2 regions of the Intestinimonas butyriciproducens genome follow, and region 1 is predicted to be linked to the other one. Evidence: predicted binding sites of a transcription regulator. Region 1 holds the regulator's gene; the other holds the start of a gene.
What was found. The regulator HrcA, encoded in region 1, represses chaperone genes, less so after heat shock. The targets are predictions, from matches to a motif close to TGTTAGCACTCNNNNNNNNNGAGTGCTAACA.
Positions count from the first base shown of each region.

Region 2: a site for HrcA is predicted at 1,250-1,280, ahead of SRB521_RS13260 (co-chaperone GroES). Genes of this name have one in related genera too.

Region 1 covers NZ_CP011524.1:2,790,029-2,793,439, reverse strand. Annotated here, with positions in the region: gene dnaK (molecular chaperone DnaK) at 1-353, opposite strand, end outside; gene grpE (nucleotide exchange factor GrpE) at 441-1,001, opposite strand; gene hrcA (heat-inducible transcriptional repressor HrcA) at 1,013-2,071, opposite strand; gene SRB521_RS13745 (GNAT family N-acetyltransferase) at 2,280-2,771, shown strand; gene SRB521_RS13740 (D-alanyl-D-alanine carboxypeptidase family protein) at 2,991-3,411, shown strand, end outside.
Region 2 covers NZ_CP011524.1:2,685,483-2,688,893, forward strand. Annotated here, with positions in the region: gene SRB521_RS13250 (WG repeat-containing protein) at 1-163, shown strand, start outside; gene SRB521_RS13255 (diacylglycerol/lipid kinase family protein) at 216-1,139, shown strand; gene SRB521_RS13260 (co-chaperone GroES) at 1,326-1,610, shown strand; gene groL (chaperonin GroEL) at 1,660-3,288, shown strand.

The sequences.
Region 1 (3,411 bases):
ACGGTGATGACGGCCTCGGTGACGCTCTGGCCCAGATAGGCCTCGGCGTCCGCCTTCAGCTTCTGCAGGATCATGGCGGAAATCTCCTGGGGTGTGTAGGCCTTGCCGTCGATGTTTACCTTGTGGTTGGTGCCCATCTCGCGCTTGATGGACATAATAGTGCGGTCGGGGTTGGTGATGGCCTGGCGCTTTGCCACTTGGCCCACCATCCGCTCGCCGTCCTTGGAGAAGGCCACCACGGACGGGGTGGTACGGTTGCCCTCTGCATTGGCGATGACAACGGGCTCGCCGCCCTCCATAACAGCCACGCAGGAGTTGGTCGTACCCAGGTCGATACCGATAATCTTAGACATAATAAATTCCTCCAATAATAAAGAAATTGGCTTTACAAATTCAACTGAAACGGCGTCTTCCGCCTGTTCCGGGGGACCCTGGCGTCTCTAGTTGGCCACCTTTACCATAGCGAACCGGATGACCTTTTCCCCCAGCCGGAAGCCGGCCTGAAAGACCTCCACGACGGTGTTCTCTTCGGCGCTCTCGTCCTCCACATGCATCACGGCGTTGTGAAGCGAGGGGTCAAAGGGCTGCCCCAGGGCGGGAATCTCTTCGATGCCCAGCCGGGTCATGATCTCCTTCAACCCGGTCATGGTCATCTCCACACCCTTGGCGTAGGCCTCGTCACAGGTCTCCTGCTTGAGGGCACGCTCCAGGTTGTCATAGACGGGAAGGAAAGCGGATACCGCGTCGGTTTTGGCGTCGGCATAGGCGGATTCCTTCTCCTTCTGTGACCGCTTCCGGAAGTTATCATATTCAGCGGCCAGACGCAGATATTTGCTCTCTTTTTCCGCCAGCTCGTTTTTCAAGGCTTCCAGCTCCTCCACCAGGGGATCGGGGGCAGTCTCAGCCTCCGGCGTACAGTCAGGCTCCGCTGAGGGCTGGGCCTGTGCGTGTTCTGCGGGAGACTCTTGGATGGGGTCCTTTTTCTGATCCTTTTTACTCAAGGTGTTTCCTCCTATTTTTCCTTGGCGCCGTCGTCCGCCGGAGGGAGCTCGCCCGTTCCGAAGAGGCGGGTGAGGCCGGAGGCGAAATACGCAAGGCGCGCGGTGATCTTGGCGTAGTCCATTCGGGTGGGGCCCACCACGCCGATGACCCCTCGCATACCGTCGCCGATCTCGTAGCTTGCCACCACCACGCTGGTGTCTTTCAGGGCGTCTACTACGTTTTCGGGACCGATGAGGATCTCCATGGGACCGACCTGAGGCATGGGGAAGCGGCCTGCGTCCTGATCCTCGCTGAGGTAGCTCATGAGGGGGGCGGCCCGGTCCAGACTCTGGTACTCGGGGTGGGAGAGCAGACTGGCGATGCCCGCCGTATGGACGGTGCGCTGCTCCAGGCTCTCCAGCACGTCGATGGCGAAGGACACCACCAAGGAGATGAGCCCATAGGCCTCACCGGCCGCGTGGGAGGCTACCCGCATCAGCTCAGGGGTGATCTCATCCAGCGTGAGACCGGTAAAGGTAGTGTTCAAAAGGGTGTTCAAAAGCTGAAGCTGTGCCTCCGAGAGATCGGCGGGCAGCCTGACCAGCCGGTTGCGCACCACATTGGTATCGGTCATCACCACGATGATGAAGGAGTCGCTGGCGACCATCAGAAGGTCAAAGCGCTGGATGGTGACCTTGCTGGCCCGGTCGGCCAGGGCAAAGGCGGGATACCGGGTGAGCTGGGAGACCACCCGCCCGGCCTGGTCGATGACCTGGTCCAGCTCCCGCATCTTCAGGTGAAGCGCCTGGTTGAGCCGCTTGGTCTCCTGGACCGACAGGCGGTAGTCGTCCATCAGCTCGTTGACATAGATGCGGTAGCCCTTGGGGGAGGGAATCCGCCCCGCGGAGGTATGGGGCTGCTCCAGCAGGCCCAGCTCCTCCAGGTCCGCCATCTCGTTGCGGACAGTGGCCGAGGAGACGTTCAGGCCGGGCGTGGAGGCCACAGCCTTGGAGCCCACAGGCTCCGCCGTCTCGATATAGTTTTCGATGATGGCGCGGAGGATTTTTTTCTTCCGGTCGCTCAGGTCCATACCGCGCTCACCTTCTTTTCCAATCTCAGTATGTTTAAAATCTTAGCACTCGACATCTCTGAGTGCTAATGTAAATCTACCACTACCCGGAAAAAAAGTCAATAGCAAAGGATGTAAATTAAATGTGAACGAAAAATCCCGGATTTATGCTTGCAAAAGCGGGATTTGATTGCCAGCGGAATTGCCAAAAGGGGGGGAGTGTGGTAAGATGGGTAAAACGGCGAAAGTGGGGGAGCATATGTCAGAGGAATTTGTCATTATCGACTACGAGGACCAATATAAGCCGGAGCTGTTGGCGATCTCTCTGCCCTGGCTGGAGGAAAACGACATTCTGGAGCCGGCAGACCTGGAACAGTTGGAGCATCCGGAACGGGTGCTGGCAGGCGGCGGGCGCATCTTTCTGGCCCGGGCGGGGGAAGAGATCGTGGGAATGATGATGCTGGAGCTCTTCCGGGACGGCGTGGCGGAGCCCTTCAAATTTGGGGTGAAGGCTCCCTGGCGCAACCGTGGGATCGGCAAAGCTCTGATGCGTGCAACCATCGACGCGGCCCGGGAACTGGGGGTACATACCCTGGTCCTCACCTCCCACCACAGTCTGAAAGCGGCCCTCCATGTATATGAAAGCTTCGGTTTCCGCTACGAGGCCCATGACAACGTGGCCTTTGCGCTCTCCGATATCATGATGAAGATGGAGCTCTAGGGCGTATCGGAAAAGGGGAGAGCGCCCGACCGGCGCGGGGCTCCCTTGCGATCGGCCGGGCCCCTGGACCGCCTCTCCGATGCGCCCCCGCCTGCTCTGCCCTGGGACGGCGTCGCAATTGCGGGGCGGTGTCTGAAATAAAATTTCTTCCAGTATAGAAGGCTCGCTTCCTCCACATCCTTTTCGTAGTAACTTCGATGATGGAGGAGAAGACCAACTATGAAACGAATTCTCGCGGCATTTCTATGCGCCTGTCTGCTGGTCCTGCCCGCCGCCGCCGTTACCGGCGCTCCGGAGACCGAGGCAGGGTCCGCCGTCCTGATGGAGAAGGAGACGGGCACCGTCCTCTATGAGGACCACGCCCACGACAAGCTGGAGCCCGCCAGCGTGACTAAGGTGATGACACTGCTGCTGGTGATGGAGGCCATCGACTCGGGGCGGCTCAAGCTGGACGATATGGTTACCGTCTCTGCCCGCGCCGCCTCCATGGGAGGGTCACAGGTCTACCTCAAAGAGGGGGAGCAAATGACGGTGGACGACATGCTCAAGGCAGTCGCCGTGGTGTCGGGCAACGATGCCGCCGTGGCTCTGGCCGAACACCTGGCCGGCAGTGAGTCCGCCTTTGTGGAGAGGATGAATC
Region 2 (3,411 bases), 100 kb from region 1:
CGGCCTCACCTTCCGGCCCGCCGACAGCCTCACCCGCGCTGAGGCCGCCGCCATCGTCTCTCGTATGGCCCGTGCCGAGCAGCGCATCACCTTGTGGCCCTCCGCCTATCGCAGCGCCGCGGCCGACACCGCGCCGGAGTCCGCCCCGGCGGTGACAGCGTAACTCTTCCATACATATTTCACGCTCCATTTCCAACATGAAAGGAAGACAAGCCATGAAGCATCTCTTCCTCGTCAACCCCGCCGCTGGGAAGAGGGGCAGCACGGAGGCGCTGCTCCGCCGGGTGGAGGAGACCTTTTCCCCGCTGGGCCTGGAGCACGAGGTGGTCCTCACCTCTTCCGCAGGAGACGCGGAACGGCTCGCCCGGCGGGCGGCCTGTTCCGGCGGCCCGGTGCGCATCTACGCCTGCGGCGGGGACGGGACCCTCAACGAAGTGGTCAATGGCGCGGCTGGCTACCCCAACGCGGCCATCACCAATGTGCCGAAGGGGACCGGCAATGACTTTCTGAGGATTTTCGGTGCCAATTACGCCGCCCGTTTCTCCGATCTGGCCGCCCTGTCCAGGGGACCCCAGGCCGCCTTTGATCTGATGGACTGCAACGGTAAGCTGGGCATCGGCGTGATCTGTGCCGGCGTGGACGCCCGGGTGGCCGCCGACGTCCACCGCTATAAGCGCCTCCCGCTGGTCACGGGCCCCGGTGCCTACCTCCTCTCCCTGGGGGTTAACGTCCTCCTCACCGACATCGCCCGCCCCACCGTGGTCCAGGCTGGCCTGGACCGCCTGGAGGAGGAGACCTCTATCATCTGCATCTGCAACGGCCGCTATTATGGCGGCGGATTCATGCCTGTGGGGGACGCGCAGCCCGACGACGGCGTGCTGGATATGGTCGTGGTACCCCGGGTGAGCCGCTTTACCTTTTTCCGGCTGGTGGGAGCATATGCCAAGGGCCGTTATCGCAGCTACCCCGAGGTCATCCGCCACTTCCACGGTCCCGCCTTCTCTTTTTCCTCCCCCGAAGAGCTGGTGGCGGTGATAGACGGCGAAGTGATGCGCGCCAAGTCCTTTACTGTCCGGATCTCAGAGCGCAAGGTTGCCTTTTTCTACCCAGGCGATTTGGATTACCGTGGCGAAAACTAGCACTCTCCCGTTCCGTTTGTGAACAAAAGATGAATTTTTAAAAAATCAACCCCTGTTTTTAAAAAATAGGGGTTGATTTTTTTGGCAAGTCGAGGTATTATCATACTCGAAGTTAGCACTCATATAATTCGAGTGCTAACCCCTTAAATTTGCTAAACACAAAACACATATAAGGAGGAACCTCAAATGAAGCTCAAACCCCTTGCAGATCGAGTCATCATCAAGATGGTGGAGGCCGAGGAGACCACCAAGAGCGGTATCATCCTGACCGGCGCCGCCAAGGAGAAGCCGGAAGTGGCCGAAGTCATCGAAGTGGGCCCCGGCGGAATGGTGGACGGCAAGGAAGTCAAGATGGTGGTCAAGAAGGGCCAGAAGGTCATCACCAGTAAATACGCCGGCACCGAGGTCAAGGTGGACGGCGAGGAGTACACCATCGTGCGCCAGAGCGACATCCTGGCCGTTGTCGAGTAAGTTTTCGTTTTGATCCCAGCATCATATTACAATTTGGAGGTAATACGCTATGTCCAAGCAGATTCTCTACGGCGAGGACGCCCGCCGCGCCCTGGAGCGCGGCGTCAACACCCTGGCCGATACCGTTAAGATCACCCTGGGCCCCAAGGGCCGCAACGTCGTGCTCGACAAGAAGTTCGGCACCCCCCTCATCACCAACGACGGCGTGACCATCGCCAAGGAGATCGAGCTGCCCGATCCCTTTGAGAACATGGGCGCCCAGATCGTCAAGGAAGTCTCCACCAAGACCAACGACGTGGCCGGCGACGGCACCACCACCGCCACCCTGCTGGCCCAGGCCATTATCCGCGAGGGCCTGAAGAATCTGGCCGCCGGCGCCAACCCCATGATCATGAAGAAGGGGATTGCCAGCGCCACCGCCGCCGCCGTGGCCGCCATCAAGGAGAACTCCAAGCCCGTCAACGGCACCGAGGACATCGCCCGTGTGGGCGCCGTCTCTTCCGGCGATGAGACCATCGGCAAGCTGATTGCCGAGGCCATGGAAAAGGTCTCCGCCGACGGCGTCATCACCGTTGAGGAGTCCAAGACCGCCGAGACCTACAGCGAGGTCGTCGAGGGCATGCAGTTCGACCGCGGCTATATCGCCCCCTATATGGTCACCGACACCGAGAAGATGGAGGCCGTTCTGGATGACGCCGCCATCCTCATCACCGACAAGAAGATCTCCAACATCCAGGAGCTGCTGCCCATCCTGGAGCAGGTGGTCCAGTCCGGCAAGAAGCTGCTGATCGTGGCGGAGGATGTGGAGGGCGACGCCCTGAGCACCCTGATCGTCAACAAGCTGCGCGGTACCCTGAACGTCTGCTGCGTGAAGGCGCCCGGCTTCGGCGACCGCCGCAAGGAGATGCTCCAGGATATGGCCATCCTCACCGGCGGCACCGTCATTTCCTCCGACCTGGGCTATGAGCTCAAGGAGGCCACTGCCGATATGCTGGGCCATGCCCGCCAGGTCAAGGTGACCAAGGACAACACCATCATCGTGGACGGCTCCGGCGAGAGCAAGGCCATTAAGGACCGCGTCGCCCAGATCCGCAGCCAGATCGAAGTCACCACTTCCGATTATGACCGCGAGAAGCTCCAGGAGCGTCTGGCCAAGCTGGCTGGCGGCGTGGCCATCATCCGTGTGGGCGCCGCCACCGAGTCCGAGATGAAGGAGAAGAAGCTCCGCATCGAGGACGCCCTGAACGCCACCCGCGCCGCCGTGGAAGAGGGTATCGTGGCCGGAGGCGGTACCGCCTATGTCAACGCCATTCCCGCTGTGGAGAAGCTGCTCAAGGCCGCCGAGGGCGACGAGAAGACCGGCGTGGCCATCGTTGCCAAGGCCTTGACCGAGCCCATGCGCCAAATCTCCGCCAACGCCGGCATTGACGGCTCTGTGGTGCTGGAGAAGGTCAAGAACAGCAAGAAGGTGGGCTACGGCTTCAACGCCCTGAGCGAGACCTATGTGGATATGATTTCCGCCGGTATCGTGGACCCCACCAAGGTGACCCGCTCCGCGCTGGAGAACGCCGCCTCCGTGGCCGGCGTGCTGCTGACCACCGAGTCCCTGGTCACCGATAAGCCCGAGCCCCCTGCGCCTGCCGCTCCCGCTGCTCCCGACATGGGCGGCATGTACTAAAAAAATACCGCAAGCCTTTGAAACACTTAGGTTTCAGCGTACAGAAAAGCGGATTTACGCCAGACTTACGCCACAGACAAAGCGCATGATAGGGTAATAAAAGGCCGACACTCACAGTTTTGT